Regions from separate parts of the Streptomyces sp. KLMMK genome, predicted to be linked through region 2. Evidence: riboswitches for the same ligand, from Rfam matches in the RefSeq annotation. Region 2 holds a riboswitch; each other region holds the start of a gene.
The links. Region 2 has a riboswitch for cyclic di-AMP ahead of V7793_RS28865 (C40 family peptidase). Riboswitches for the same ligand answer to the same signal wherever they lie in the genome.
Positions count from the first base shown of each region.

Region 1: another riboswitch for cyclic di-AMP. It lies ahead of V7793_RS15090 (M23 family metallopeptidase); the one in region 2 lies ahead of V7793_RS28865 (C40 family peptidase).
Region 3: another riboswitch for cyclic di-AMP. It lies ahead of V7793_RS31725 (C40 family peptidase); the one in region 2 lies ahead of V7793_RS28865 (C40 family peptidase).
Region 4: another riboswitch for cyclic di-AMP. It lies ahead of V7793_RS10155 (transglycosylase family protein); the one in region 2 lies ahead of V7793_RS28865 (C40 family peptidase).

Region 1 covers NZ_JBAMDC010000080.1:1,000-10,263, forward strand. The annotation lists gene V7793_RS15065 (alkyl/aryl-sulfatase) at 1-1,340, shown strand, start outside; gene V7793_RS15070 (DUF6227 family protein) at 1,622-2,512, shown strand; gene V7793_RS15075 (cold-shock protein) at 2,718-2,921, shown strand; gene V7793_RS15080 (DEAD/DEAH box helicase) at 3,173-4,903, shown strand; gene V7793_RS15085 (PP2C family protein-serine/threonine phosphatase) at 5,144-6,421, shown strand; cyclic di-AMP (ydaO/yuaA leader) riboswitch at 6,497-6,627, shown strand; gene V7793_RS15090 (M23 family metallopeptidase) at 6,949-7,989, shown strand; gene V7793_RS15095 (aldo/keto reductase) at 8,051-8,995, shown strand; gene V7793_RS15100 (hypothetical protein) at 9,064-9,264, opposite strand, start outside.
Region 2 covers NZ_JBAMDC010000301.1:817-7,980, reverse strand. The annotation lists partial or broken gene V7793_RS28880 (AfsR/SARP family transcriptional regulator) at 1-721, opposite strand, end outside; gene V7793_RS28875 (hypothetical protein) at 904-1,089, shown strand; gene V7793_RS28870 (S1 family peptidase) at 1,597-2,667, shown strand; gene V7793_RS28865 (C40 family peptidase) at 2,809-3,282, opposite strand; cyclic di-AMP (ydaO/yuaA leader) riboswitch at 3,287-3,449, opposite strand; gene V7793_RS28860 (carboxylate-amine ligase) at 3,805-4,887, shown strand; gene V7793_RS28855 (hypothetical protein) at 4,895-6,163, opposite strand; partial or broken gene V7793_RS28850 (FAD/NAD(P)-binding protein) at 6,502-7,164, shown strand, end outside.
Region 3 covers NZ_JBAMDC010000386.1:123-5,654, forward strand. The annotation lists gene V7793_RS31710 (urease subunit alpha) at 1-1,717, opposite strand, end outside; gene V7793_RS31715 (urease subunit beta) at 1,710-2,021, opposite strand; gene V7793_RS31720 (urease subunit gamma) at 2,037-2,339, opposite strand; cyclic di-AMP (ydaO/yuaA leader) riboswitch at 3,070-3,254, shown strand; gene V7793_RS31725 (C40 family peptidase) at 3,259-3,729, shown strand; gene V7793_RS31730 (ATP-binding protein) at 3,867-4,304, opposite strand; gene V7793_RS31735 (helix-turn-helix domain-containing protein) at 4,585-5,463, shown strand; gene V7793_RS31740 (DUF397 domain-containing protein) at 5,473-5,532, shown strand, end outside.
Region 4 covers NZ_JBAMDC010000038.1:14,642-23,905, forward strand. The annotation lists gene V7793_RS10125 (DUF2079 domain-containing protein) at 1-838, opposite strand, end outside; gene V7793_RS10130 (SurA N-terminal domain-containing protein) at 1,273-1,893, shown strand; gene V7793_RS10135 (nucleoside triphosphate pyrophosphohydrolase) at 1,966-2,928, shown strand; gene V7793_RS10140 (DUF6479 family protein) at 3,023-3,466, shown strand; gene V7793_RS10145 (cytochrome P450 family protein) at 3,573-4,865, shown strand; gene V7793_RS10150 (transglycosylase family protein) at 4,979-6,103, shown strand; cyclic di-AMP (ydaO/yuaA leader) riboswitch at 6,364-6,544, shown strand; gene V7793_RS10155 (transglycosylase family protein) at 6,548-7,297, shown strand; gene eno (phosphopyruvate hydratase) at 7,554-8,834, shown strand; gene V7793_RS10165 (FtsB family cell division protein) at 8,982-9,264, shown strand, end outside.

The DNA of each region.
Region 1 (9,264 bases), on a different contig from region 2:
CGCCGACCGACTACGTGGGCGGCCCGCAGCACCAGCCCACTCCGGTGGGCGATTGGCACCCGTCGGAAGACATCATTCCGTGGCAGCCGGGCCTGTACCGGCTGCACGTGGACGGGGTCCGGATCATCTGCCAGCTCACCCCGGGTACCGAGGCCCCGGCGGAGATGAACTTCTACTTCCCCGAGCTGCGCACCCTCTGCATGGCCGAGAATTCGACGCACACCATGCACAACATCCTCAGCCTGCGCGGCGCCCAGGTCCGCGACGCCCACGCGTGGTCGAAGTACCTCACCCAGGCCATCCAGACCTTCGGCGAGCACACCGACGTCGAATTCGCCTCCCACCACTGGCCGCGCTGGGGCAAGGAGAGCATCCTCGAATTCCTCGCGAACCAGCGGGACATGTACGGCTATCTCAACGACCAGTCCCTGCGCCTGCTCAATGACGGCTACACCGGGATAGAGATCGCGGAGAAGCTCAAGGAGCTGCCGCCCGGGCTGGGCCGCCACTGGTACGACCGGGGTTACTACGGTTCGCTCAGCCACAACCTCAAGGCGGTCTACCAGCGCTACATGGGCTGGTTCGACGGCAACCCCGCCCACCTCTGGGAGCTGCCCCCGGTCGAGGCCGGCGCCCGGTACGTGCGGGCCATGGGCGGCGCGGAGGAGGTCGTGCGGGCCGCGCGGCAGGCGTACGAGGCGGAGCCGCCGCAGTACCGCTGGGTCCTGGAACTGCTCAACCACGTCATCTTCGCCTCCGCGGACCCCGCGGACCCTGCCCTCGTCCCGGCCGACGTCCTGGCGGCGGCCAAGGCCCTGCAGGCCGATGCCATGACGCAGCTGGGATACGGCGCGGAGAACGGCACCTGGCGCAACTTCTACCTCACCGGTGCCGAAGAGCTCCGCAACGGGCCGCAGAAGCCCGTCCCGCACAGCGCCTCGGACCTTGTGAAGAGCATGTCCCTGGAGCAGATCTTCTCGTCGATGGCCAAGAGTGTGGACGGGCCCAGGGCCGCCGCGGAGCAGCGGTCGCCGATCGTGCTGCGCTGGGTGTTCAACGGCACCGGCCGGGAGTGCACCACGACCCTGCGGAACGGCGTGCTCGTGTACGTCGACGGGGAGGACCTCTTCGCGGGCAAGCCGCAGGCGACCATCACCCTCTCGCGCGCGGTGCTCGACGAGGTGCTGACGCAGGGCCTCGACTTCAAGAAGCACTTCGACGCGGCGGTCGGGCACGGCATCGAGGTGGACGACCAGGCTGCCGCTGACACCGTCTTCGGCTATCTGACCTATCCGAACCCGGTGTTCCCGATCGTGACGCCGAAGCCCGTGAGGGAGTAGCGCCGGCTCGGTGGAGAAGCTCGGTGGAGAAGCTCGACGGAGAAGGGGGCTCCGGCTCCGCCGGGGCTCCGCCGGGGATCCGCCGGGGCTCCGTCGGGGCCCCGCCGGGCCAGGGGGGCGCACAGCACGCGCACGCCCCACCCGCCGAGCCACCGCCGGCCGCCCCCCGCGTGCCCGGACCTCTGCGCACCCAGTTCACCGAAACCCCGCACCCGTCCCGTGTTCGCGCCGCTACGGTAAGTGCGCGGGGTGGGCGCGGCGAGGTCCGGGAGGTCGGAGGCATGGAGAACTCGCGAGCGGGTGAGAACGGCAGCGGAAGCGAGCGAGCAGAGTGGGGGAATCAGAGCCCGGCGTACAGGGCGCACAGGGGGCGCACGGAGCACGGCCAGGGACCGGGCGGTCCGGCGGGAGCCGAGACCACGCCCATCGAGCATGTGGAGGCGCTGCTGGGGCGGGCGCAGAACGGCTTCGAGATCGACGAGCGGATGCTCGGCCGGCTGCGGACGGCGCTGATGCATCAGCCCGAGCTCCGCTCGTACCGCCAGCGCAATGACGACCGGCGGCCCCTCCGCTGTAATTCGTACCGCCACGTCTTCCTCCTGGCGGACGGCAGCAGCCTGCTTCTGTTCGAGCTGGAGCACAACACCGGGCCGGAGGATGTCTTCGTCTACGAGCTGTACGCGGACGAGGACGTCCTCGACCGGGCCGAGCGGCGCGTGCACGACCGGATCGGCGGCGGCATCGGCCCCGGCAGCGAGACCGAGGAGCTGCCGGCCTGGCTGGCGGAGGAGCTGCTGCTGGCCATGGGGCCGGTGCAGCCCCGCCGGGAGTACGTCTCCGACGGCTCGCCCGACCACGCCCGGCGGCTGCTGCGGCGCGCGGAGAACGAGGACGGGCCCGGCGAGGTGGTGCGCGAGCTGCTCCAGGGGGCGCTCGGCCACCACATCGCGCTGATCACCAAACCGCGCCGCCGGGGCCCCGGGCGCGACGCCACCTGGTGCCGCTTCTACGAGCACGCCTTCCTGCTGGAGGGCGGCGGCGAGCTCAGCCTGTGGGAGCTGGAGCACAACATGAACACCGACGGCCGCCTGGTCTGCGAGGTCTATCTGGACGAGGCGGAGGCCGAGGTGGCGGCTGACCGCCATGCCCGTTCCCAGGGCGTGGAGCTGTAGCGGCACCGGGCTGCCGCGGGGCTGCGCACCGTCGGCGGGCGGGTGAAACGGGGGCCGCCGACGTGTGCTACGCTTAACTGACGTTTCAGTTGTGGTACCCATGAACTCGTGTGCGCCTGACGGTTATGTGAACCGAAGGCGCATTTTTGTTTTTGCCGGTCTTTGTCCGGTGTGGGGCCCATTTGCATCCACTAAGGAGATAGACATGGCTACTGGCACCGTGAAGTGGTTCAACTCGGAAAAGGGCTTCGGCTTCATCGAGCAGGACGGCGGCGGTCCGGACGTCTTCGCCCACTACTCGAACATCGCCTCCAACGGCTTCCGTGAGCTGTTCGAGGGCCAGAAGGTTTCCTTCGACGTCACGCAGGGCCAGAAGGGCCTGCAGGCCGAGAACATCGTCGCCGCCTGACGATGATGCCCGCCCGGTCCGTCTGACGACGGCGCCGGGCTCTGCATGAAGCACCAGGCAATGGGGCCCGCACCTCGGGGTGCGGGCCCCATTGCTGCCCCTGCGCCGGCCGGCGCCCGCGTGCCGGCCGTCGTCCCGCACCAGCGCGCCCAGGCTTTTCCGCCGTCCGACCGTTCTTGTTCCGGACGGTCTCGCGATGCGAAGTCTCCCTTTCGGGCGTGCCACCCCCATTGAGGGAAGGTCCCACCCGTATGACTCGCTCCGCCCGCCCCGCCCGCCCCCGCGGACCCCAGCAGAACCGTGGTGCCCAGCAGAACCGCAGCTCCCAGCAGGGCGGCCGTTCCGGCGCCCAGTCGTCGCGCCGCAGGCCCGCCGCCCCCCAGGGCGACTTCGAGACCCCGGTCAGCACCACCCCGGCGCTGCCGCCGGTGGCGTCCTTCGCCGATCTGGACATGCCCGCCGGCCTGCTCTCCACGCTGACCCGCGAGGGCGTCACCGAGCCGTTCCCGATCCAGGCCGCGACGCTGCCCAACTCGCTCACCGGCCGTGACGTCCTCGGCCGCGGCCGCACCGGCTCCGGCAAGACCCTCGCGTTCGGCCTCGCCATGCTGGCCCGTACGGCCGGCCGCCGCGCCGAGCCCGGCCGCCCGCTCGCCCTCGTGCTCGTCCCCACCCGCGAGCTCGCGCAGCAGGTCACCGACTCGCTCGCCCCGTACGCCACCGCCGTGAACCTGCGGACGGCCACGGTCGTCGGCGGCATGTCCATCGGCCGGCAGGCCCAGACGCTCGCGCGCGGCGCCGAGGTGCTCGTCGCCACCCCCGGGCGGCTCGCGGACCTCATCCAGCGCGGTGACTGCAAGCTCGGCGACGTGCGGATCACGGTCCTGGACGAGGCCGACCAGATGGCCGACATGGGCTTCCTGCCGCAGGTCACCAAGCTGCTGGACCAGGTCGACCCCGAGGGGCAGCGGATGCTCTTCTCCGCGACCCTCGACCGCAACGTCGACCGGCTCGTCCGCCGCTTCCTCTCCGACCCGGTGACGCACTCCGTCGACGCGTCGGTGGGCGCGGTCGTCACGATGGACCACCACCTGCTGCACGTCTCCGAGACGGACAAGAAGGACACGGTCACCCGGATCGCCGCCCGCGACGGCCGCGTGATCATGTTCGTGGACACCAAGCGCGGCGCCGACCGCCTGGTGAAGAAGCTGCTGTCCGAGGGCGTGCGCGCCGCCGCCCTGCACGGCGGCAAGAGCCAGCCGCAGCGCAACCGCACCCTGGACCTCTTCCGTACGCAGGAGGTCACCGCGCTGATCGCCACGAACGTGGCCGCGCGCGGCATCCACATCGACGGTCTCGACCTCGTCGTGAACGTCGACCCGCCCATGGACCACAAGGACTACCTGCACCGCGGCGGCCGTACGGCCCGCGCGGGCGAGTCCGGCACGGTCGTCACGCTCGTGCTGCCCGAGCAGCGGCGCGAGATGAGCCGCATGATGGTCACGGCCAAGATCTCCCCGAACGTCGTGACGGTCGGCCCGCAGGATGAGGAGCTCGTCCGCATCACCGGTGCCCAGCAGCCCAGTGGCGTGCCCGTGGTCATCGCGCCGCCGGTGCCGGCCCAGTCGACGCCGCGGAAGCGGTCGGGCGGGGGCGGCGCGAGCGCCGGGTCCGCCGGTGGGGCTGCGGCTGCCGCCGGGTCGCGCGGCTCCCGGGGCACCCGTGGTTCGCGCGGCGGTCGTGGCGGTCGCGGCCGGGTGCGTACGGAGATGTCTTCCGGGGCGTCGTCCTCGTCGTCCTCGTCGTCTTCCTCGTCCTCGTCTTCGGCGTCCTACGGTGCCGGCGGTTCGGGCCGGGGCACGGGCGGCCGGGGTGCCGGCCGGGCGGCCGGTGGCGCTTCCGGTGCGGCTTCCGGCCGGGGTGCCGGCAGGAACGGCGCCGGCCGGGGCACCGGGGGCGCACGGGAGCGCCGCTCCTCGTAACCCGCTCTCCCGGGGGTGCTCGCCGGCCTGCCCGTCGGCCTGCCCGTCGGCGTGCTCGCCGGACTGCCCGCTGGGCGTACTCGCCGACTGCCCGCTGGGCGTGCTTGCCGGACTGCTCGCCGGGCCGTTCTCCCAGGGGCCTCCCTCCCCGGTTGGCCCAGCACCGTTCGCCCAACGACCTCCCGCCCGGAAGGGTGGGAGGTCGTTGACGTGCGGGACTGCCGGTCAGGAGAGAGTGCGGTGGGCAAGCGAGAGAGCCGTTCTGCCCGCCCTGTCTTCCGCCGTACGGCGCGCCGGGGCGTCCGCCGGGCCGTCCGCCGGGCCGTCCGCAGGCTCCCGGCCGTTCTGATCGTCGGCGCCGTCCTCTTCGGCCTCGGGGCGCCCGCGCACTACACGTGCGCCCCCTTCCTCTCCGCCGCGCCCCTCGTCGCGGCGCCGCTGCACACCCTCCGTGCCACGGTCACGGCCGCCCTGGCCGCCGTGGCGGTCGCGGTCGGCCTCGTGGTCTACCACCGGCCGTCCGACACCGGCGAGGCGCTGGCCGAGATCGCGACCATCGGCGCCGTCTCCCTGGTCGCGCTCGGCATCAACCGCATCGCCCGTCGCAGCGATCAGCAGCTCGCCTCCGCCCGGGGCATCGCGGAGGCGGCCCAGCGCGCCGTCCTGCCCGCGCCCCCGTCCCGGATCGGCGGCCTCCGCGTGGCCGCGCGCTACGTCGCCGCCCAGGCGGACGCCCGGATCGGCGGCGATCTGTACGCGGTCCAGGACACCCCGTACGGCGTACGCGTCATCGTCGGCGACGTCCGCGGCAAGGGCCTGGACGCGGTCGAGGCGGTAGCCGTGGTGATCGGCGCCTTCCGGGAGGCGGCCGAGCAGGAGCCCACGCTGGAGGGGCTCGCGGGGCGGCTGGAGCACGCGCTCCAGCGGGAGGGCGCACGGCGGGCGAACCTGCGGGCCGACTCCGTGGACCGGACCGAGGGCTTCACCACGGCCGTACTGGCGGAGCTGCCGCCGGGGGAGCCCGTCTTCCGGCTGCTGAACCGCGGCCACCCCTCACCGCTCCTGCTGCACGCGGACGGCCGCATCGGCGCGGCCGACCCCGCCGTCCCCGCGCTGCCCCTCGGCCTGGGCGAGCTGGGGGTGTGGCCGGACCGGGCGGAGGAGCGGGAGTTTCCCGCGGGATCGATGCTGCTGCTGATGACGGACGGGGTGACCGAGGCGAGGGATGCCGGCGGTACGTTCTACGACCCGCGGGCCGGGCTGACGGGCTGTCGGTTCAAGAACCCGGAGGCGCTGCTGGACGCCCTGATCGCGGACGTCGCGCGCCATTCGGAGGGTCAGGCTGCCGACGACATGGCCCTGTTGGCGATCCGGCGCGGCGAGCGGATCGAACAGCATTTCGTAGAAAGTATCGACAGGCTCCGTGGGCGCACATCCTGTGAAGACGTGCCCGAGGGCATCGGTGGATTCGGGCGTTCGGCTTGGAATCCACCCGGCATGTCTATTAACGTTCGATAACGGAGCGCGGTTGTCGCAACGCCGCAAGAGGCGCTGCGCCGTGCGCCTTCGCCGAATCCCGCGGGCACAGCACCACCTGATACACCGGCAAGTTCTGGGAACCGGGGAACCACCACCCTGGGGTGAATCGGGCCGCGCGCGGCCCGTAGGAGACCTTCCTGCTCCGAACCCGTCAGCTAACCCGGTAGGCGAGAAGGAAGGAAAGGAGTGCCTTCGTGGCATCCAACGAGCCTGCCGCGTACGAGCCTGTCGGGTATGAGCCTGTCGCGCCGTATGAGCCTGTCGGGTACGAGCCTGTCGCGCCGTATAGGCCTGCCCCGTATGAGCCCGCCGCGTACGAGCCCGCTGCATACGATCCGCCGCTGGTCCCGGCGTACGTACCTCCGTACGAGCCGGAGCCCGAGCCCCGGCCGGAGCTGCGGTACGAGTCGGACAGCGCTTACGACCCCGGGTCGCCGTACGCCCCCGCTTCCCACCGCCCCTCCGTCTACAACGCCTTCGGCACGGGCCGCGGCCGCCACCGCGTCGTGAAGCAGCGCGGCGGCACGATGGCCCGCAGCGGTGCGGTCCTCGGCGCGGGCGTCATCGCGGCGGTCGGCGCGGGCGGCATGGCGCACGCCCAGGAGCGCCCGGCGACGTCCATATCCATGCCCGACCTGGCCCAGCTGCCGGGAGTGGGCTCGTTCTTCGCGGGGAGCGCGGCGGGCTCGGTCGATTCCGCCGCCGCCGAATTCGCCGGCGAGGAAAGCGCATCGGCCGCGGTGGAGATGGCCGAGAGCGCGGCGGCGGCGGGTGAGGTGCTCCGGGCGAGAATCCTGGAGCAGGCCGACCACCAGCAGGGCGTGGCCGAGGCCGAGGCGCAGGCGGCCCAGGTGAAGCAGGCCGCGGAGACGCAGAAGAAGGCGGCGGAGCGGAAGGCGGCGGAGGCGGCGGCGCGGTCCGCGGAGGCGGCGAAGGAGCGGGTCGATACGCCTGAGACGCCCGAGGCGCCGGAGGCGCGGGCGGCGCGGGCGGCGGCTCCGGAGCAGCAGCAGGCGTCGAGGCAGCAGACGGCGAAGCAGCACGCACCGAAGCAGCAAGCACCGAGGCAGCAGGCGCCGAAGAAGCAGCGATCCGCCCAGGCTCCGGCTCCGGCTCCGGCTCCCGCCCCGGCGGCCCGCCACTCCGCCTCCGGCGGCTTCAAGCTCCCCCTGGCCTCGTACACCCTGACGGCCGGCTTCGGTCAGGCGGGGAACATGTGGTCCGCGAATCACACGGGGGAGGACTTCGCGGCCCCGACCGGCACGCCGGTGAGGGCGGTCGGCGGCGGCAGGATCGTTCAGGCCGGCTGGGCCGGGGCGTACGGCTACCGCATCGTCCTGAGGCTCGACGACGGTACGGAGCTGTGGTTCTGCCACCTGTCGTCGATGGTCGTCACCTCGGGGAAGGTCGCGCCGGGCCAGGTCATAGGCCGTGTCGGTGCGACGGGCAACGTCACGGGCCCGCACCTGCACCTGGAGGTCCGGCCGGGCGGGGGCGCGCCGATCGACCCGCTGGGGTGGCTGAGGAGCAGGGGCCTGCATCCGTAGCGGAGGCCGTAGCGCAGGCCGTAGCGGAATACCGGCCCCCGCAAGGACGCTGCAGGAGTACATGGCTGACATTCACAAGAAGATCGGCAATCTCTCCGTCCACCCGTTGGCGCTCGGCGGCAATGTCTTCGGGTGGACAGCGGACGAAGCGGAATCCTTTGCGGTCCTCGACGCGTACGCGGCGGCGGGCGGCAATTTCATCGACACCGCGGACGTCTACTCGGCCTGGGTTCCGGGCAACGAGGGCGGCGAGTCGGAGACCGTCATCGGCAATTGGTTCGCCTCGCGCGGCAACCGTGCCGACATCGTCCTCGCCACGAAGGTCGGCGCGGGCGTCCCGGAGCCGCGGGGCCTGCGCGCAGCGGTGATCAAGGCGGGTGTGGAGGAATCCCTCCGCCGCCTGCGCACCGACTACATCGACCTCTACTACACGCACTACGACGACCCGTCGGTGCCGGTGGAGGAGTTCATCACTGCTCTCGACGCGCTGGTGAAGGAGGGCAAGGTCCGCGAGATCGCGGCCTCGAACATCACCCCGGAGCGCCTGCAGGAGTCGCTGGAGTTCTCGGAGGCTGCGGGCCTGGCGAAGTACGTGGCGATCCAGCCCCACTACAACCTGGTCTCGCGCGACACCTACGAGGGCGACCTGGCGGCGGTGGCGGAGAAGCACGGCCTGGCGGCCGTCCCGTACTTCGCCCTGGCCAAGGGTTTCCTCACGGGCAAGTACCGCCCGGGCACGACGGTGGACAGCGCCCGGGCGGAGGGCGCCGCGGAGTACCTGCGAACGGACCGCGGCCGCCGCGTCCTGGCGGCCCTGGACGAGGTGGCCGCGGCCCACGGCGTCGAGCTCGCCACGGTCGCCCTGGCCTGGCTCGCGGCCCAGCACACGGTGGCGACCCCGCTGGCGAGCGCGCGCACGGTGCAGCAGCTGGCGCCGCTGCTGGCGATGGCGGACGTCAAGCTGACGGAGGCGGACCTGACCCTCCTGACGGAGGCGTCGGCGTAAGCGGGCCGTGGCGGGGCTTCGAGCGGAAAACCCCGCCCGAAGCCCTGCCGTCAATCTCTACCCACTGCTCAAGCCCGGCTCTCAGCCACCCAAGAGGCGAGCGCCACGGCCCCGGCCACCCCGAACACGGCCGGCCAGGCTCCGACCTTCTTGGCCAGCGGGTGCGACCCGGCGAACGCGGCAACGTACAGCCCGGTCAGCGCCGCAGCCTGGGGCGCCCCGACCTTCCCGGCCCACTGCCGAGCAGCCACCCCACCGGCCACGGCAAG
Region 2 (7,164 bases):
GCTCGTCGACGAGCAGCCGCCGTGCCTCGGCGTAGGCGGCGAGCGCGTCGACCTGGCGGCCGCAGCGGTAGAGGGCGAGGACCAGCTGGGCGCGCAGCCGCTCGCGCAGCGGGTGCTCGGCGGTGAGCGAGGTGAGCTCGGGGACCAGCTCGGCGTGGCGGCCGAGGGTGAGGGCGCAGTCGAAGAGCCCCTCCTGCGCGGCCAGGCGCGCTTCGGAGAGCCGGTCCTGCTGGCGCTCGCAGTAGGGGCCGGAGAGACCGGCGAGCGCGGCGCCGTGCCAGAGGTCCAGTGCGGCGGTGTACGAGGCGTGGGCGGTGGCGGTGTCACCGGCGGCGTGGGCGGCGGAGGCCTCGGCGAGGAGGCGCTCGAAGACGAGTGCGTCGACGCGCTCGGGTGCCACGCGCAGAGCGTAGCCGCCGGCGACGGAGACGAGGACGGTGGCGGGGGTGCGGGCGGCGCGCCCGGGTTCGAGGAGGGTGCGCAGGCGGGAGGCGTAGGTGCGGACGGTGCCCAGGGCCTGGGGCGGTGCGGTCTCGCCCCAGAGGGCGTCGATGAGCTCGTCGCTGGAGACGGTGGCGCCGCCGCGCAGCAGGAGGACGGCGAGCATGGCGCGCTGCTGGCGCGCGCCCAGGTCCACGTGGTGACCGTCCGCCAGCGCGCGCACCGGGCCGAGCAGCTGGAAATGGAGCCGGTCTGCGGACGGCTCCGTTGTGTCCCGCATCTTTCCCCCGACCGTGCCCTGCCGGCTCTGCCCGGCGACAGATGGTGACAGTACCTCAGCGCCCGGCACGGGAGCAGAGGACGGGTGAGGGGCCGTTGATCGTCCGTTGATGGCGCCGTTACATACTGCAGGCACAGTTGTTCCCTGCGCATCACAGCGCGCCTGACACAGGAGTTTTCGATATGACCGCTGAGGACCCCAAGAGCACCGAGCAGGCCGGGGCCCCCGCCGAGCAGCCCGTCACGCCGTCCGAGGAGGCGCTCGCGTCCGAGCTGGACAAGCCGGTCGAGCACGTGGAGGGCACCGCGCCGCAGAAGCCGGGCGGCAGCGGCCCGATCCGTCCGACCCACACGACGGGGGCGCAGTAGCCGCAAGGCCGGGAAGGCCGGGCCGGGTTCCGCCGTGCGAACGGCGGGACCCGGCCTCCCCTTTGCGGTGCCCCGGCCGTTAGGACTGAGCAAAGAACGTACCGGCGCCGCTCCACGGGCGGCCCGCGGGGAGCGACTACCGGACAGGCGTGCCCCGCGGTGTCCGGTCACCGCACGGCGGCCGTCCAGGCCCGTCACTCCCGTTCAGGGGGGCGGCTTGCGGTGCCGCTGAGCCGCCGGGGGACTGCGGCCGGCGCCCTTCGCACGACCGAATGTCGCTCTTGAACTTCCGCTCGTCCTCTCGGGATACTCGCCCATATCCCGTACTTGACATGGACGCGACGATCTCCCATCGGCCTGTCGTGCACCGTGTCCTCACCGATGCGCATCACCCACGCGTCACGCACACGGGTCGCGCACGTGCGTCACGCACGCGCATCGCACCCGCACGTCCTCCACGCCCGGGCACCACCGTGCCGCCGGGCACTCCCCCACAGGAGGTCACGAGTGAAACGTTCCCGCATCTCCACGCGCTGTACGGCCACCGCCGGCGCGGCGATGGTCGCCCTGACGGCCGCGGCCCTGACGCTCCCCGGCGCGCACGCGGACTCGCCGGCACCCCGTCAGCTCTCCTCGCCGCAGGCCGCCGAGCTGGCTCAGCGGATATCCGCCGACCTCGGCGCGGACTCGGCCGGCTCGTACTACGACGCCGGGACCGGCAGGCTCGTCGTCGGCGTCCTCGACCAGGAGGCGGCGGCCAGGGCAAGGGCCGCCGGCGCCGAACCGAGGACCGTGCGCCACTCGGCCGCCGAGCTCGCCTCGGCCCTGCGGACGCTCAAGGCGGAGGCGAGCGTACCGGGCACGGCCTGGTCGGTGGATCCCCGCTCCAACAAGGTCGTCGTCACCGCCGACAGCACGGTCACGGGCGCCCGGCAGGACCGGCTGGACAAAGCCGTCGCACAGCTCGGCGACAAGGTCGCGGTCAGGAGAACGTCAGGGAAGTTCCGTCCGCTCATCGCGGGCGGCGACGCGATCTGGGGCAGCGGCGTGCGCTGCTCGCTGGGCTTCAACGTCACCAAGGGCGGCAAGCCGTACTTCCTCACGGCCGGGCACTGCGGCAACGCCTCGCGGACCTGGTCCGCGACCCAGGGCGGCGCCCAGATCGGCGTGGTCGAGAGCTCGTCCTTCCCCGGCCACGACTACGCGCTCGTCCGCTACACGTCCACCATCGCCCACCCGAGCGCGGTGGACCTCTACAACGGCGGCACGCAGAACATCGGCAAGGCCGGGGAAGCCGTCGTCGGCGAGAAGGTGCAGCGCAGCGGCAGCACCACCCGGGTGCACGGCGGCGAGGTCACGGCCCTCGACGTGACCGTCAACTACGAGGAGGGGGCGGTCGAGGGCATGATCGGCACCTCGGTCTGCGCCGAACCGGGCGACAGCGGCGGCGCCCTCTTCGACGGTGCCACCGCCCTCGGCCTCACCTCGGGCGGCAGCGGCGACTGCTCCGGCGGCGGGGAGACGTTCTTCCAGCCCGTACCGGCGGCGCTGCAGGCGTACGGGGCGCAGCTGCCCTGAGGCACCGCTCCAGGACGCGGCTGTGACGCACTCCTCCGGGGAAACCCTGCACGGGTTCCCCCGGAGGTCTCCGGGCCGGGGTTGGGTCGCCCCGGCCCGGTCGGTCGTCGCACCCCGGGCCGGACCGGGTGGTCCGGACGGTCAGTTGACCCGGCCGTACCAGACGCTGCCGGACCAGATCTTCTCCAGCCGGACCTTCGCGCCGGGCTTGGGCGAGTGCCAGATCTTGTTGCTACCCGCGTAGATCCCGACGTGGTAGACGTTGCTTCCCGAGTGGAAGAAGACCAGGTCGCCCGCCTGGCGGGAGCCGGCGGAGATGTGCCGGGTCTTGTTGTACTGCGCGGCCGCGGTGCGCGGCAGGGTCTTGCCGGCCTTCTTGAACGAGTAGAGCGTGAGGCCCGAGCAGTCGAACCGGTTGGGGCCGGCGGCGCCGTACTGGTAGGGGGAGCCCTGCTTGGAGGCCGCGACCTTCAGGGCGGTGGCGCCCGGAGTGGCGGCACTCGCCTCGGCCGACATTCCGGGGAGGAGCATCGACGCGGTCACGGTGGCCGCGGTGACCACGGAAGCGGCACCGGCGCGGGACATGAGTGTGGATATGCCAGGGAACGCAGACATGCCAAAACCCTTCGTCATCCGCCTGCGAAAGATGACCTGTCGGGTTCGGGCTGTCGAAGTTGCCCGGCCACCTGAAATGGCTTCACCCCAAGGACCACTGCCATCGTGGTCCGCCGTGCTCGGGTCTCCCGCTCCTGCCGATCCATTCGTTTCTGCTCCGCACCCGGTACGGCGGCAGGACTCGGCGTCCGCCCGGGTCGCCCGCCTCGGTGACGGGATCTTGTTGTTCGATGCACGATCCTGCATCACGGGCCGCCGGAATTCGGAGCCGAAAGGTGCTTCTGTGAACTTCTTCACTTCACGGCGATCCCTGGAACCGGGGTGTTACCCGGCATCACGGGTAACCGGTAATCCCCTTTATCAAAAGGGAGTTGAAGAACTGATTCGAGTCACCCCGGCGATGCACGAAAGACGAGGTGGCGGGGGCCGCGGCAGGGCGGCGGTAGGGCGTCTTTGCGTCAGAAGGCCGTGCCGGCGGGCTCCGTGCGGTTCGCTTCGCGAGCCCGAGGGTAGCCCTACGGCATGCTCACCCTAGGGATCGAGGAGGAGTATCTTCTGCTCGACCCGGCCACCGCACTGCCGGTACCCCTGGCCGACGAGGTCCGGGCGGCGGTCGACCTGGAACCGGTCGTGAACGAGCGGGAGATTCAGGCGGAGCTGTTGCAGGCCCAGGTGGAAGTTGCCACTCCGGTCTGCTCCGATCTCGCCGAGGCCAGCCGCCACCTGCTGCGGCTGCGCCATGCGGTGAGCTCCGCCGCCAAGCGGTCCGGCTGCCGGATCGCCGCCTGCGGTACGGCGCCGTGCTCGGGCCCCGAGCCCATCCCGGTCACCGGCAACCCGCGCTATCTGGCGATGCGGATCCGTGCCGCCCAGCTCGTGGACGAGCAGTTCGTCCACGGGATGCACGTCCATGTCGCCATCCCCGACCGCGAGATGGGCGTCGCGGTCCTCAACCGGGTCCGGCCCTGGCTGCCCGTGCTGGTCGCCATGGCGGGCAACTCCCCGCTGTGGAACGGCATCGACACCGGCTTCTCCAGCTGGCGGACCGTGGTCTACAGCCGCTGGCCGGTCAGCGGCCCGCCCCCGTACTTCGACGGCCTCGCGGACTACGAGGCCCGCATCCAGGCGCTGTTGACGGCCGGGGCGATCGAGGACCGGGGCCAGCTGTACTGGCAGGCACGGCTGTCGGACCGCTATCCCACCATCGAGGTGCGCTGCCTGGACGTCCAGCTGCGCGCCGACGACGCCGTCATGTTCGCGGGCATCGTCCGCGGGCTGGTCGCCACCGCCATCCGCGACGAGAAGGCCGGGCGGCCCCCCACGCCCTGCCTGCCGGAGCTGCTGGCCGCGGCGAACTGGCACGCCGCCCGGCACGGTCTCGACGGGGTCCTCGTGGACCCCGCGGGCCGGCGCCACGGCGCGGACGAGGTCGTCCGCAGCCTCCTCGCCCACATAGGGCGGTCGCTGGAGGAGTCGGGCGACACCCGGCAGGTGAGCTCGCTGGTCAACCGCCTGCTGCGGCGGGGCACCGGAGCGGACCGGCAGCGCCGGGCGCTGGCCACGGACGGGCTCAAGGCGGTGACGGAGCTGATCTCGGAACCGTAGCGGCAGGTCAGAAGTGCGGGTCCCCCGCGACCCGCCCGCCCAGGGCCCGGCCCGTGTCCGGGAGGTGTCGCCACCGCCTCGTCAGCAGCAGGGCCGCCAGGCCCAGGTAGACGTAGGTCAGCACCTCCCGGGCGTACTCGCCCGGAAGCGCGAACTGCACCGCGAAGAGGACGAGGAGGACGGCGGCCTCCCACCGCACGAAGCGCAGGTCCAGCAGGACGACGACGGCCAGGACGGTCTGCGCGGCCGTCAGGGCCACCTCGTCGACCTGACGGGTCACCAGCGGCAGGGCCGCCCCTCCCCCGCCGAGCGCGTGGGCGAGGGGCAGGCAGCCCACCAGCAGCGTCCACTGGTTGACCTTGCTCGACAGCAGCGCGCCCAGCCCGTCGCCGACCCGCATGCGCCAGGCGAAGACCACGGCGACGATCAGCTCCGGGGCCTCGGAGGCGAGCGGGGCGAGCCACTGGACCAGGACGAAGCGGTCGATGCCGAGCGAGGCGCCCGCCTCCACCAGTCCGAGCGCGAACGGCTCGGCGCAGGCGAAGACCACGGCCGCGGCGCCCGCGAAGAGCACGGCCGTCACGGTGCGCCGCCCGGCCCGCGGCAGCAGGGCCAGCCGCGCCGGGACGCCGACGAGCTCCTCCATCCCGCCCGCGCCGCACTTGGCGATCCGGTAGAGGTAGTAGCCGTACCAGGGGACGAGCACCACCGGTACGTACCAGCCGATCTCGCGGCTGAGCGGCATCACGAAAGCGAAGACGGCGGCCACCGCGAGGAAGGCGACGTCGATGCGGCGGTGCGGCTCCAGCACGATCGCGCCCGGAGTCGCGCCGCGGCGGCGCAGCGCCAGGGCGGCGGCGAGCGCGACGAGCGGCCAGCCGACGCCCACCAGCAGCCGGTTCGCGCCCGTCATGTTGGCCGCCGCGTAGGCGGCGTAGGAGGGGTCGGATCCGGCCGCGTAGGCGAAGTAGAGGTCGACGGCGTACTCGGGCAGCACGGCGATGAAGGCCAGCAGGGCCAGGGCGAGCGCCCCGGCCATGTCCACGCGGGCCGTCTCCGCGGCCCACATCAGCAGGAGCGCCGAGCAGAGCACCCCCAGGCCGAAGACGGCCACGGCCGGGCCGGGCGGCAGTCCGGCACCGCTCAGCCGCGCCACGACCGCGGGTGCGGCCCCGGCACAGGCCGCGGCGATCCGTGCAGCGCTCGCGGCGGCGGAGGGCGGCGCCGGGGCCGGGGCCTCGGCCGGGGCCGAGACCGTTACCGCAGGCTCACCCATGGCCGCTCCTTCCGCGTCGCATCCGTTCCTGCCGATCTACCAGCAGGAACGAGCAGTCCGGGGCGGACGGTCCGGAGGTGACGGACGGTGACGCCCGTTCGGCCCAACCGCCCGGGAATGGTGGACAGATATTCAGAAATACGGACAGGCCGGCTGCAGTCCTGGCGGAGCCTCGCCCACGACGAGACCCTCGCCGCGCTGGAGGCGACGTCCTCGCCGACCCGGCCGTCGGCCCGCTCTACGCCGCGGGCGGCCGGGCCGCGCGGGTTCCGTGGGGCGGCCGGATGGGCAGGGTGCTCTACGGGCCCGGGGGGATGACCGAGGGGAGAGAGGTGCCCGTGGGACGCATCGCTCGTATTACCGGCCGGGACGTCGTCATCGTCGGCGGCGGGGTCGCCGGGACCAGCGTGCTGCTGCAGCTGGTCCGCGCGCTCGCCGATCGCCGGCCGCCCCTGCCCGTCGCCTCCGTCCGCGTCGTGGACCCCCACCCGGCCGGCTGGGGCCTGGCCTTCGGGGACGACGACCCGCTGCTGCTGTGCAACACCGCGGCCGAGCTGAACTCGCTCCTCGCGGACCGGCCCGGCGACTTCGTCGAGCACCTGCGCGAACACGGCTGGACGGGCACCGCGAAGGACTGCGTCCCCCGCGCCCGGATGGCCGAGTACTGCGCCGACCGCTCCGCCGGGGCCCGCGAGCAGGCCGCGCGGACCGGCGTCGCCGTCGGGCACGTACGGGCGAGCGCGCGGAGCATCGGCGCCGGCGGCCCGGACGGCCACCGGGTGCGCCTCTCGACCGGCGAGGAGCTGCGCGCCGACGACGTCGTCGTCTGCACCGGCGTCCACCGCCCCCGCGTCCCGGACGGCTTCGCCGCCTTCGTCGGCCACCCCCGCTACCTCGACAGCCCCTATCCCGCGGCCCGGATCCGGGAGGGCCTGCGCCCGGGCTCGCGGGTGCTCGTCCTCGGCAGCCACCAGTCGGCGGCGGACGCGGCGCTGCTGCTG
Region 3 (5,532 bases), on a different contig from region 2:
AGAGGAAGTAACGCTGGGCCATCGGCAGTTCCGCCGCCGGCCGGGGTTCGATCACTTCGCCGTCGACGGTGACCGTGAACGTGTCGGGGTCGACCTCCACCCTCGGCCGGGCGTCGTTGTTGCGCATGTCCGCCTTGGTGACGCCGCGCGTGGACCGTATGGGGACGAACCGCTTGCCGAGGCCGAGGCGTTCGGGGAGGCCGTCGTCCATGGCCCACTGGGTGACGAAGTTGAGGGAGTTGGCGGCCGGGGCGCGGCCGTGGGCCCCGAACATGGGGCGCGGCAGGACCGGCTGCGGGGTGGGGATGGAGGCGTTGGCGTCGCCCATCTGCGCGTAGGCGATCTGGCCGCCCTTGATGACGAGCTGCGGCCGCACGCCGAAGAAGGCGGGGTCCCACAGCACGAGGTCCGCGAGCTTGCCGGGCTCCACGGAGCCGATCTCGTGGTCGAGGCCCTGCGCGACGGCCGGGTTGATGGTGTATTTGGCGACGTAGCGCCGGGCCCGTGCATTGTCGGCCGGGCCGTCGCCGGGCAGGGCGCCGCGGCGTCTCTTCATCACGTGCGCGGTCTGCCAGGTGCGCAGCACGACCTCCCCGATGCGGCCCATCGCCTGGGAGTCGGAGGAGATGATCGAGATCGCTCCGAGGTCGTGCAGGACGTCCTCGGCGGCGATGGTGCCCGGCCGGATGCGGGACTCGGCGAAGGCGAGGTCTTCGGGGACGCCCGGGTTGAGGTGGTGACAGACCATCAGCATGTCGAGGTGCTCGTCGACGGTGTTGACGGTGTGCGGCCGGGTGGGGTTGGTGGAGCTGGGCAGGACGTTGGCCTCGGAGACGACGGTGATGATGTCGGGTGCATGCCCGCCGCCCGCGCCTTCGGTGTGGTAGGCGTGGATGGACCGGCCGGCGATGGCGGCGAGGGTGTCGCCGACGAAGCCGGCCTCGTTGAGGGTGTCGGTGTGGATGGCGAGCTGGGCCCCGCTCTCCTCGCACACGGCCAGGCAGGCGTCGATGACGGCGGGGGTCGCCCCCCAGTCCTCGTGGATCTTGAAGCCGACGGCGCCGGCCCGCAGCTGGGCGCGCATCGAGTCGTACGAGACGGTGTTGCCCTTGCCCAGCAGGCCGACGTTGACGGGGTAGCCCTCCATGGCCTCGAACATCCGGGCGAGGTGCCAGGCTCCGGGGGTGATGGTGGTGGCCTTGCTGCCCTCGGCCGGCCCGGTGCCGCCGCCGAGCAGGGTGGTGACTCCCGAGGCGAGAGCCTCGTCCGCGGCCTGCGGGCAGATGAAATGGACGTGGGCGTCGACGGCCCCGGCGGTGAGGATCTTGCCGTTGCCGGCGATGACCTCGGTCTCGGGTCCGATGACGAGGTCGGGGTGGACGCCGTCCATGGTGTCGGGGTTGCCGGCCTTGCCGACGCCGGTGATCCGGCCGTCGCGGATGCCGATGTCGGCCTTGACGACGCCCCAGTGGTCGAGGACGAGGGCCCCGGTGATGACGGTGTCGGGGGCCCCGTCCGCCCGGGTCGCGCGGGACTGGCCCATGGACTCGCGGATGACCTTGCCGCCGCCGAAGACGGCCTCGTCGCCGGCGTGCCCGGGCCCGCCGCTGCGGTCCTCCTCGATCTCGACGACGAGGTCGGTGTCGGCGAGGCGGACGCGGTCGCCGGCGGTCGGCCCGTAGAGGCCGGCGTAGGCGACGCGGCTGAGTTCAGTCATCGAGCGGTCCCCCGCACTCGCCGCGCAGGCCCTCGACGATGCGCTTGCCGCCGATGGGGACGAGGTCGACCTGGAGGGGGATGCCCGGCTCGAAGCGGACGGCGGTGCCGGCGGCGATGTCGAGGCGCTTGCCGCGGGCCGCCGCACGGTCGAAGTCGAGGCCGGGGTTGGCCTCGGCGAAGTGGTAGTGCGAGCCGACCTGCACCGGGCGGTCGGCGGCGTTGAGCACGGTGAGCCGGGTGCGGTGCAGTCCCTGGTTGAGGGCCACGGGCTCGGCGGCGTACAGGATTTCTCCGGGGATCATCGCGGGTCCTCCCCGTCAGCAGATCGGTTCGTGAACGGTGACGAGCTTGGTGCCGTCGGGGAAGGTGGCCTCGACCTGGACGTCGTGGAGCATCTCGGGGATGCCCTCCATGACGTCGTCGCGGGTGAGCACCCCGCGCCCGGAGGACATCAGCTCGGCGACGGTGCGGCCGTCCCGGGCGCCTTCGAGGACGTGGACCGTGATCAGGGCCACCGCCTCGGGGTGGTTGAGGAGCAGGCCGCGGGCCTTGCGCTTGGCGGCCACGTCGGCGGCCACGTGCAGGAGCAGTCGTTCCTGCTCGCGCGGGGAGAGTTGCATGCGTCCCACCTCACTGTCGTCCCAGGTGTCCCGGATGGACGCACCGGGACGCTACCCGAGTTCAACACGGTGTTGACCTGGGGTTCTTCGGCCGGTGGCCAGTGATTGCAGATTAGGGCGCAACCTTTTCCAACGCGTTAACTGACTCTTTGCGATGCCATGGCCACGGGCCCGGGCGCCGTCTGTCGTCTGCACCTACTGGATCTTCTGGGCCGGATCATGGCCGCCCGTCCGCACGACACGTACGGCCGGCTACGGGCGGCGCAGACCATGGTCGTCGCGGTGGTACGACGGCGCCGCGGCTCGCACGCCCGTACGGAACGGGTGAACGGAAGGTGCGAGCGGGTCATGCCGACGCGGACGATACGGGTCCCCGGCGCAGAGCGCCGGGGGCGAAGGGATCTCCGCGCCATGTGCGCCGGAGGGCCGGGGGTCCGCACCCGAATAAACCCCGGTCCCCTCCATGAAGGATCACGGCGTAGACGGGGCGCGGTGATCGATTTGGCGCGGACGGCCGGATTGCCCCCGGGCCGGTACGAACCGCCGCAGGCCAGCGGCTCAGCCGGCTTGGGCGCACACCATCAAATCGCCCCGCGTCCACCGGAATTGCCCAGAAGTGATCAGGCTCACATACCCCTGGTTCCGCTCGGAATCGGCACGGCGGCTGCGCCAAGATCCCTTCGACGACAAGACCCCGCCACCCAGGCGGGGCGGTCCCGGCGGACGCCGAACCCTGCCGCCGCCGGGATGCCGGGTCGACTTGAGTGCAACGGCAGGGATGGAGGACCCAAGAGTGGTGGGACGACCAAGAGTAGTGCGGTCGGCCCTTGGGGTGAAGCCGTTGACAGCGGCCGGGCAACCTTCGCCTGCCCGAACCCGACAGGTCATCCTTCACAGGCGGCTGACGAAGGGTTAGCGCATGGGCGCGCACAAACGTCCGTCAAAGCTGTCCAGGGCCGGTGCGGCATCGGCCCTCACTCTCGCCGCCGTCGGAGCCACCGTGCTGGTTCCGGGCGGCGCGGCAGAGGCGGAGGCGTCTACCGTCTCCACCCAGGCACTGCGGATCGCGGCCTCGAAGCAGGGCTCCCCGTATCAGTGGGGGGCGACCGGACCCTCCCGGTTCGACTGCTCGGGCCTGACGCTCTACTCCTTCAAGCGGGCCGGGAAGTCCCTGCCCCGCACCGCCGCCCAGCAGTACAACAGCACCCACCACATCCCCCGCTCCGCACGCGAACGCGGCGACCTCGTCTTCTTCGTCTCCGGGCGCGGGATCTACCACGTGGGGATATACAACGGGGACGGCCGCATCTGGCACGCACCCAAGACGGGCGCGGTCGTCCGTCTGGAGCGGATCTGGACCAACAGCGTCCTCTACGGCCGGGTCGGCTGACCCGGCGTCACCGGCCCGCCCGGAGACCCCGGAAGGGCCGGTGACACCCACTCCCCGCACCTCCCCGCACGAGGGCCCGAAGAGGCCCGAGGCCCCCCGCACCCGGGTGCGGGGGGCCAGGCCGGCCGGAGGGGAGTTCAGCGCTCGGCGCTGACCGGCGCGGTCCAGGGGAGGGAGATCCACACCGTCTTGCCGCCGTCGGAGGTCGGCGTGCAGAACAGCCGCCCCCCGTGCTCCGCGGTGAGACAGCGGATGATCACCATGCCGCGGCCGTTGTCCTGCTGGACCGCGGCGGGCAGCCGCCGGGGGAAGCGCGGGTGGCTGTCCGTGACGCCGATGCGCAGCTGCTGATCACGGTCGAGGCGGACGTCCACGGTGAAGGTGGGCGACTGACCCCGGGTGTGCTGCACGGCGTTGGTCGCGAGCTCGGAGACGATCAGGCGCACGGTCTCCGAGGTGTCCGTCCCGCCCGGAAGCCCCCAGTCCGCCAGCACCTCCGCGACGTAGCGGCGCGCCGTGGAGACCGAGGCGGGGGCGCTCGGCAGCGTGACGGTGGCTTCTTGGTGGTCTGCCATGGCGGTGGCCCTTTCAGCCGAGGTCCCGCCGAGACCGGACTCCGGTGCGTGCCACGGAAAACCGGGAAGCGTGCCGTAAGTCGTGGGGGGCATGAGCGGCCTCGGACGGCTCTGCGCGACAGACTGCCACTGATAACGCCTGTGATGGGAGCGATCCCCCGAGATATGCATATATCTGTCGCCCGAAGCAGTGAACTCTACAACGAGCGACCGGATTCACACGGCACACTGGGCTATTGACACTGACGTATGACAACGACAGTGACCCAGGGGAGGGCCAATGCGGTACGGACCGGCGGTACGCCGCCGCAAGCTGGGTGCGGAGCTGCGCCGCCAGCGCGAACTGGCCGGGCTGACGAGCCTGGAGGCCGCGCGTGCGGTGGGCTGGCACCAGTCGAAGGTCAGCCGGATCGAGACGGGCAGCAGTGGCGTGAAACCGGCGGACGTGGCCCGGCTGCTGGACGCCTACGGGGTCACCGACGCCGAGCTGCGCGCGCTGCTGGGGGCGCTGTGCGGTGCGGGGTCCCCCGAACCGGGCGAGGGTGCGGGAGCCCGGCGCGGCTGGTGGTACGCCTACCGGGACCGGCTGCCGCCCGCCTATCTCGACTTCATCAGCCTGGAGTCGGAGGCCTCGCGGTTAAGCACCCTGGAGACCACCGTGGTGCCCGGCCTGCTGCAGACGCCGGACTACGCCCGCGCCGTGACCCGCGCGGCCCTCGGCGACCCCGCGCCGGAGCAGGTCGAGGAGCTGGTGCGGGTGCGCCTGGCGCGCCAGGCGGTGCTCCGGGGCGAGCAGCCGCTGGAGGTGTGCGCCGTGCTGGACGAGGCCGTGCTGCGCCATGAGGTCGGCGGCCCGGAGGTCATGGCCGGGCAGTTGCGGCACCTGGTGGAGACGGGATCGCTGGGGCACGTGCGACTGCATGTCCTGCCCTTCTCCAGCGGCGGCCATATGGGCATCACCGGGCCTTTTGTTATTTTCTCATTTCCGCGCATTGCTGATCTGGATGTGGTTGTTCTCGACCACTTGACGAGTAGCCTCTACCTGGAGCGGAAAGAAGACCTCCGGGCGTACGGCGCGGCCTTCACGACACTGCGCGCACACGCCCTCTCGCACGAGAAATCGCTGGAATTCATCGCCGGGATCAACGACGGCGCGTAAGGAGGCACCATGTCCGCAATGCCTCGGTACGTACCCCACCGTTCCACCCCTGCAGCGCTTTCCCTGCTC
Region 4 (9,264 bases), on a different contig from region 2:
GCGAGGGGCCGGCGCCGCCGTCGAGCTTGTTCCAGTAGTCGTAGGCGCCGCTGGTGTTGAAGGCGGGGATGATCAGCCCGAAGGTGATCGCGGCGGCCGCCAGGCCGAAGGCCACCAGGCCGGCGGCGAGCGGGGTCGCGCTCTGCGGGACGCCCTCGCCGCGGGCCTTCGCGCCGCGCAGCCGGATCAGGAGGACCACGCCGATGGCCGCCGCGGTGATGCCCAGGTCCTCCTTGACCAGGACCAGGGGCACGGCCCACCAGACCGCGGCCCGCCAGCGCCCGCGCACCACCGCTTCGAGGGAGAAGGCGAGCAGCGGCATCGCGAAGGCGATCTCGTGGAAGTCGAAGTCGACCGCGCGCTGCACGCCCCACGACAGCCCGTAGGCGATGCCGACGGCCAGCCCGCGCTTGCGGCCGAGGAGCCCGGCGGCGAGCCGGGCGACCGGTATCGCGGACAGGGCGAAGAGCGCGGCCTGGGCGACGAGGAGGGTGACCGGGCCGGGGAAGAGCCGGTAGAAGGGGGCGAGGAGCGCGGTGACCGGGCTGAAGTGGTCGCCGAGGATATTGGTGCCCGGGCCCTTGAGGTCGGCTATGGGCGCCTGGAGGTGGGCGTACCCGCGGATGGCCTGCTCGAAGATGCCGAGGTCCCACGACATGGTGAGCATGCGGCGGTGCCGGCACACGGACAGTGCGGCGTAGAGGACGAAGAGGATCCCGGCGAGCCAGTAGGGATCCCGGCGCGGGGCCCGCAGGGCCTGGGCGCGGGGCCGGTCGCCGGGCGCTGCCCCGGCCGCGGGCCCGCCCGGTGCCGGAACGGTGGCGGCGGCCGAGTCCATGGGGGAGTCCTTTGTTCCGGGGGCTGGGGGACGACTAAGGGATGACTGTCGGAAAAGATACGCGGAGCCTCACCGGCGCCCGGCCCCCTTTCTGAGAGACGAATGGACTCCGTGGGCGGTTCGGCTGGAATGTGTCGTTCTTCTCTCGGAACCCGTCCGTTCAGCCGGTCTTCCGGTCCGTGCAGCGGTTCGGCGAGGCCGTGGCGGCGCTCGGGCGGCTACCGCGCGCTCCTGCCGCGCTTCGAGAGCCGTTCCGGAGATCCGTCACACGTTGCAGTGGCTCGGACCGGTCGGGGCCTGAGCTCCGCGGTGCCGCCCGCACATCCCGGCGCCGCGCGAATCGTTGGTCGAATCGGTGGCCCGCGCCACCCGGACTCCCTACCATCGATCAACGCAGGTCGATCACCGTCGCACGACCGCCGCCGGGAGGCTTCATGATCCGCCGAAGGACCGCGCTCTCCGTCACCGCCGCCGCGCTGCTCGCAGCGGCTCCGCTCCTGACCGCCTGCGGGCAGACGGCCCATCCGGGCGCCGCGGCCGTCGTGGGCGACGACCGGATCACCGTCTCGCAGCTGCAGCGCCAGGTGGAGGACGTGCGCGAGGCGCAGCGCTCCTCCCCGCAGGGCGAGCAGCTGACGGCGAACAGCGCCCGGCTCGGCCAGGACACCCTGGTCCGCCTCATCCAGTACCGGATCGTGGAGAAGGCCGGCAAGGACAACGGCGTCGCGGTCACCCGGCGGGAGCTGCAGCGCCAGCGCGCCGACGTCGAGGCCGCCAACGGCGGGGCCTCGGCGGTGCGCGCCCGGTTCCTCGCCCTCGGCATCGCCCCCGACCGGATCGACCAGGCCCTCTCCGTGGACCTCGTCCGCGCCAAGCTGGACGGCAAGTTCGGCGCCGCCCGCACCAACCAGATCCTGATGCGCACCTCCGACGCCCTCCACGTCGACGTCAATCCGCGCTACGGGGTGTGGGACGGCAAGCGCGGCACCGCGCAGTCCGCGCTGGAGCCGTGGCTGCGGTCCGCCGCGGAGGCCGGGGCCGCACGCCCGGCGTGATGCGTGCCCCGCTCGTGCCCTGCCGGCGCCCGGCGTGCGCCGCGCCCGGCCCGGTCCCCTAGGCTCGATCGCGTGAACGACTCCGCACCTGGCCGCATCGTCCTGCTCACCACCAGCCACCGGGTCGCCCCGGGGCTGCTGTCCTGGCCCGCGTGGCAGGCGCTCCGCGCCGCCGACCGGGTGCTGTGCGCCGACGCCGGCCACCCGCAGCTGCCGTACCTGCGGGAGGCCGGCGTCGAGGTCGAGCACGGCTCGGCCACGGCGCGCGAGCTGGTCGACTTCTGTTCGACCGGGCGGCGCAGCGCCGTCGTGCTCACCTCCGCCGAGGGCGAGTCCGCCCTCACCGACGGGCTGGCCCGGCTCGCCGGCTCCGGCCGGGAGACGATGCCCGCGCTGGAGCTGCTGCCCGGTTCGTACGACCTGCCCGGTGCCCGGCTGCTGGACCTGGTGCAGGTCATGGACCGGATCCGGGTGGCCTGCCCGTGGAGCGGGGTCCGCACCCACGAGGACCTCGCGAAGTACGCGCTGGAGGAGACGTACGAGCTGCTGGAGGCCATCGAGACCGGTGACCGCGAGGCGCTGCGCGAGGAGCTCGGCGACGTGCTGCTGCAGGTCGTCTTCCACGCCCGGATCGCGCAGGACGACCCGGACGAGCCGTTCTCCGTCGACGACGTCGCCGGCGTGATCGTCGACAAGCTCATCCACCGGCACCCGCACGTCTTCGGCGAGGAGTCCGCGCAGACGCCGGAGGACGTGCGGGCGCACTGGATGCGCACGAAGGACGCGGAGAAGGGCCGCGAGTCGGTCACCGAGGGCGTGCCGCTCGGCCAGCCCGCGCTCGCCCTGGCCGCGAAGCTGGCCTCCCGGGTGCGCTCGCAGGGCCTCGACGTCACCCTGCCCGCCGGCGACGGCATCGGCTACGAGCTGCTGGCGCTGGCCGTACGGGCGGAGGCGGCGGGCACGGACCCGGAGACGGCGCTGCGGGCCGCGGCCCGCACGTACCGCGACGCGATCCGCGCCGCGGAGGGTGTGTAGCGGCTCCCCCTGGCTCTCCCCTGGGGGAGAGCCGCCGACACCCGTTCAGCCTATTTACCGACTTGTCCCGGCGGTCGGCGGGTACCCGCATGGCATGCGCATTCAGTACGTACACCTCGCCGACCTCGCCGCCCCGCACTGGGCCGGCGGGATCATCCAGTTCATCGTCGGCCTCTTCGTCGTCGCCCTGCTGATCGTCGCCGTGGTCAAGGGCTTCCGGAAGCGTGACGAGGAACCGCCGCCTCCGTCCCAGCCGCAGCGCAGGCAGGGCGCCTGGCAGACGCGGCAGGAGCACGACACCGGGCCCACCTCGCCCGACCACGGGCCGGGGCACAACGACGACGAGGAGAACAGGGTCGGCTACGTCACCGAGCACCGTGAAGCGGACGAGCTGCACCCCGAGGCGAACGGGGAGCGGGTGCTGCCGCACGAGGTGCGCAACCCCGGCAGCCACCCCGAGGAGCTCAGCGAGGAGCGCAAGAAGTGGAACCCGGGCGGCAGCGGCGGCTTCGGCAGCGGCGGCCCCGGCCACCACTGAGCCCGGCCCCGGCCACCAGCGAGCCCGGCCCCGGCCACCAGCCGAGCCCGCCCCTGCCCGGCACGGAGCCCGAGCCGCCCCGCCGCGCCCCTAGTAGCGTCAAGGGGTGCACGACAAGAACGCCTCGCCGGTCCCGCCCGCCCCGCCCCTCTTCACCTGGGAATTCGCCGCCGACCCGTACCCCGCGTACGCGTGGCTGCGCGAGCACGCCCCGGTGCACCGCACCGCGCTGCCCAGCGGCGTGGAGGCGTGGCTGGTCACCCGGTACGCCGATGCCCGCCAGGCGCTCGCCGACCAGCGCCTGTCGAAGAACCCCGTGCACCACTCCGAGTCCGCCCACGGCAAGGGCAAGGTCGGCATCCCGGGCGAGCGCAGCGCCAACCTGATGACGCACCTGCTCAACATCGACCCGCCGGACCACACCCGGCTGCGCCGCCTCGTCTCGAAGGCGTTCACCCCGCGCCGGGTCGCCGAGTTCGCGCCCCGGGTGCAGGAGCTGACGGACCGGCTCATCGACGGCTTCGCCGCCCGGGGGGAAGCCGACCTCATCCACGAGTTCGCCTTCCCGCTCCCCATCTATGCGATCTGCGACATGCTCGGCGTGCCGCGCGAGGACCAGGACGACTTCCGGGACTGGGCGGGAATGATGATCCGCCACGGCGGCGGGCCGCGCGGCGGAGTGGCGCGCTCCGTGAAGAAGATGCGGGGCTATCTGACCGAGCTGATCCACCGTAAAAGGGAGGATCTCGGCGAAGACCTCATCTCCGGTCTGATCAGGGCGAGTGACCACGGCGAGCACCTCACCGAGGACGAGGCCGCGGCCATGGCCTTCATCCTGCTCTTTGCGGGTTTTGAAACAACTGTGAACCTGATCGGTAACGGAACCTACGCCCTCCTGCGCAATCCGGAGCAGCGCGAGCGTCTCCAGCGCGCCCTCGCCGAGGGCGACGAGGGCCTGCTCGCGACCGGGGTCGAGGAACTGCTGCGCTACGACGGACCGGTGGAGCTCGCGACCTGGCGGTTCGCCACCCGGGACCTGACGATCGGCGGGCAGCGCATCGCCGAGGGCGACCCCGTCCTCGTCGTCCTCGCGGCCGCCGACCGCGACCCCGAGCGCTTCGCCGACCCTGATGCGCTGGACCTCTCCCGGCGCGACAACCAGCACCTCGGCTACGGCCACGGCATCCACTACTGCCTGGGCGCGCCCCTCGCCCGCCTGGAGGGCCAGACGGCTCTGGCGACCCTGCTGAGGCGCCTTCCCGACCTGCGGCTGGGGGCCGATCCGGAGGAGCTGCGGTGGCGCGGCGGGCTCATCATGCGCGGTCTGCGCACCCTGCCCGTGGCCTTTACACCTGAAGACATTCCGGGCACAACCGCCCAGGAGGGGCCGCCCGCCTGACCTCACGTCAGTCGGCGTGATCTCGGCGTGACCTCCGCTACATCGGCTTGTGACTCCGGTGGGCCGTCGCTATCTTCAACCACCATTCGCCGCCGAACGAGAGGCAACCGCCCATGAGACCCGGAAACGGCCGACATCGCCGCCCCCGTCAGATACCCGCCATCATGGTCGCCGCGGGGGTGACCGCCTCCGGAATCGCCATGCCGCTGCTGGCGGCCACCGGCGCGTCGGCAGCCGACGCCGGCACCTGGGACCGTGTGGCCCAGTGCGAGAGCGACGGCATGTGGAGCGCCAACTCCGGTAACGGGACCTACGGGGGACTGCAGCTGACCCAGGACCTCTGGGAGCGCCACGGCGGCCGCGAGTACGCCCCCCGGCCCGACCTCGCCAGCCGTGCGCAGCAGATCACCGTCGCCGAGCAGATCCTCGAGAGCAGAGGCACCAGCCCCTGGTCGAGCTGCGCGGCGAGCGCGGGCCTCACCTCGGGCGGGACCCCGGCGGAGGTCAACCCGGGCGGCACACACGCCCCCGCGAGCGACTCGACGCCTTCACGCGCCCCGGAGCGCACCACTTCGCACTCCACGCCGTCCGAGCCGTCCGAGCCCTCCGAGCACGACAAGCCTTCTGACGCGTCCACGTCTCCCTCGCCGTCCGGAAAGCCGTCGCCGGGTTCCTCGACGAGCCCCTCGGCCGACCCCTCCACGCAGCCTTCGGGGCAGCCGTCGACCGGCCGGCCGTCGCCGGGCCAGTCCTCCGGTCAGCCGTCCGGCCGGCCCTCCGGCAGCCCGTCGTCCGACGCGCCGTCACCCGACGCCTCGGGCACGCCGGGCGACGGGAAGTCCGGTGAGCCGCAGGAAGGCCGGCACCGCAAGCCCTCGACGTCCCCCACGGACGACCCGACCCGGATCCCGGACGGTTCCGCCACACCCGCTGCCGGCGATTCCGGTTCGCCTGCGGGGCAGCTGCCCGGCGAGGGCGGCACGGGTACGGGCAAGCACCGTGCCGACCCGTCGCGTTCGGAGGACGAGGGCCGTACGTCGCGGGGCGGTGGCGATGCCCGCACCGGCAGCCCCACGCCCACCGACTACACCGTGCGCCCCGGTGACAACCTGTCAGCCATCGCCGAGCAGCATGCGGTCAAGGGGGGTTGGCAGTCTCTGTATCAGCGCAATGAGAAAGCGGTCGGAACCGATCCCGACCTGATCCGTCCTGGTCAGAGGCTCGAGGTCGGTAAATAGACCGGCAGTTCGCGGCGAATGTCCGTTCCAGTCGAAAGTGAGACATGGGTCTCTTTGCCCGGTGGCGGAATGCGGTCTTCCCGAAACTGGCAAACCGTCTCTCACCTGCGGAAACGCGATGTTCCCCTGGGTAGCCAGGGGCAACTGTGGCTGGAAAGAGGGGTTTGAACCCTTGCCGCGACTGTGTTTACCGTCGTGTCCGCTCGCCACCGCGGGCACCACGGTCGCCACGCCGAATCCTGCCGGCGATCGGGGGAGTCGTCGCGCAAGCGCCGTAGGCAGGAGCGGGGGAACCAAGGTAGGCGCCGGAAACGGCTCCTCGGCGAAAGCCGCGGGTCCGGGACCGGCTAGGGGTGAAGCCGAGTGTGCTCGCACACGAAGCCGGGCGAACTCACAGCCCGAACCCGACAGCTCACCTCGTAGGCGTCGGTGAGGAAACGACTTATGTCCAAGGGCAAGCACCGTCGTCCGTCCAAGGCCGTCCGCATCTTCACGCTCGCCGGTGTCACCGGTGCAGCTGTCGCCGCCCCGCTGATGGTCGCCACCTCCGCCAACGCCGCCTCCGTCTCGACGTGGGACAAGGTCGCCCAGTGCGAGTCCGGTGGCAACTGGTCCATCAACACCGGCAACGGCTACTACGGCGGTCTGCAGTTCTCGCAGTCCTCCTGGAACGCCGCCGGCGGCCAGAAGTACGCCGACCGCGCCGACCACGCCTCCAAGAGCGCCCAGATCGCCGTGGCCGAGAAGCTGCTCGCCATGCAGGGCCCGGGCGCCTGGGGCTGTGCCGGTCCCGGCGGCCTGACGGCCGGCGGCCCGAAGGCGAACGTCGACCCGTCCGGTTCGGGCTCGGTCAGCAAGTCCACCAAGTCCTCCCGCACCGGCGGCACCGTCTCGGGCAAGTCCCACGCGGACCGCAGCGAGCGCCAGGCCGCGCCGAAGAAGACCACGCCGAAGCACTCCGCGCCGCAGGCCACCGAGCGCGACGAGGTCCCGGCCCCGAAGCGGACCGCCCCGGGCGGGCAGTCCTACAAGGTCGGCAACGGCGAGTACGAGGTCAAGGAGGGCGACACCCTCTCCAAGATCGCCGAGGCTCAGCACGTCAAGGGCGGCTGGCAGAAGCTGTACGACCGCAACAAGGACATCGTCCAGGACGCGGACGTGATCTACGTCGGCCAGAAGCTGCACCTCAGCTGATCCGGCAGGGCGGCCCGCTCCGGTGGGCCGCCCTTCTCCGCTCCCGGCGGGACCGCCCCGCTCCGATGCGCCGCCCCGAGCGCGCACCGGAGCGGGGCTTAGCCGTTTCCGGATCCGCCATACATACGGTGTTCTGGGCTTTTGTGCTGTTTTTTAGGCTTTTCCGGCCCGGGAAAGCGGTCCAACGGCGAGGCGAGCCTCCGGGGCCCGTTAGGCTCGTGCTGCAGAACCACAGACACACACGAAGGAGACCCTCGTGCCGTCCATCGACGTCGTCGTAGCTCGCGAGATCCTCGACTCGCGAGGCAACCCCACGGTCGAGGTCGAGGTCGGCCTCGACGACGGCTCCACGGGCCGTGCCGCCGTGCCGTCCGGCGCCTCCACCGGCGCCTTCGAGGCCATCGAGCTCCGTGACGGTGACAAGAACCGTTACCTGGGCAAGGGCGTCGAGAAGGCCGTCCTCGCCGTCATCGAGCAGATCGGCCCGGAGCTCGTCGGCTACGACGCCACCGAGCAGCGCCTGATCGACCAGGCCATGTTCGACCTGGACGCCACCGACAACAAGGGCTCGCTCGGCGCCAACGCCATCCTGGGCGTCTCCCTGGCCGTCGCGCACGCCGCCTCCGAGGCGTCCGACCTGCCGCTCTTCCGCTACCTGGGCGGCCCGAACGCGCACCTGCTGCCCGTTCCGATGATGAACATCCTCAACGGTGGGTCGCACGCCGACTCCAACGTGGACATCCAGGAGTTCATGATCGCGCCGATCGGCGCGGAGTCCTTCTCCGAGGCCCTGCGCTGGGGCACCGAGGTCTACCACACCCTCAAGTCGGTCCTGAAGACCAAGGGCCTGTCCACCGGTCTGGGCGACGAGGGCGGCTTCGCGCCGAACCTCGGCTCCAACCGCGAGGCCCTCGACCTCATCCTCGAGGCCATCAAGCAGGCCGGCTACACCCCCGGCCAGGACATCGCGCTCGCGCTCGACGTGGCCGCCTCCGAGTTCTACAAGGACGGCGTCTACAAGTTCGAGGGCCAGGACCGCACGGCCGCCGAGATGACGGACTACTACGCCGAGCTCGTCGCGGCGTACCCGCTCGTCTCCATCGAGGACCCGCTGTTCGAGGACGACTGGGACGGCTGGAAGACCATCACCGAGAAGCTCGGCGACAAGGTCCAGCTCGTCGGCGACGACCTGTTCGTCACCAACCCCGAGCGCCTCGGCCGCGGCATCGAGGAGGGCGCCGCCAACGCCCTGCTGGTCAAGGTCAACCAGATCGGCTCGCTGACCGAGACCCTGGACGCCGTCGAGCTGGCCCAGCGCAACGGCTTCAAGTGCATGATGTCCCACCGCTCCGGCGAGACCGAGGACGTCACCATCGCCGACCTGGCCGTCGCCACCAACTGCGGCCAGATCAAGACCGGTGCCCCGGCCCGCTCCGAGCGCGTCGCCAAGTACAACCAGCTCCTGCGCATCGAGGAGATCCTGGACGACGCCGCGGTCTACGCCGGCCGCAGCGCCTTCCCGCGCTTCAAGGGCTGACACGAGGACACCGCGGGCCGGCACCCGCAGGCCTGACACGGCCTCAGGGGAGCAGCCTCACCACGTCCCCGGCCACGGTCCCGTACCGTGGCCGGGGACGTACGTTCGTAGCGAGGCTGCGGGCGACCAGGACCTCGGGGAGGCGAAGTGGCGGCGGAACGCTCCACCGCGACCAGACTCAGGGCACTCGGCTCGGTGCTCGTCCAGGGCCCCACGGCCCGCGTCTACCGCGCGCGGGGCCCGCGCCGCAGCCGGCTCACCGGCCGTGCGGCGCTGCTGGCGCTCGTGGTGTGCTCGCTGGTCGTCGCCCTCGCCTATCCCATGCGCCAGTGGGTCACCCAGCGCTCCGACATCGCCGATCAGCGCCGCCAGTCCGAGCGCGCCCGCGAGCAGGTGAAGCGGCTGGAGGACGAGAAGGCGCGGCTGGAGG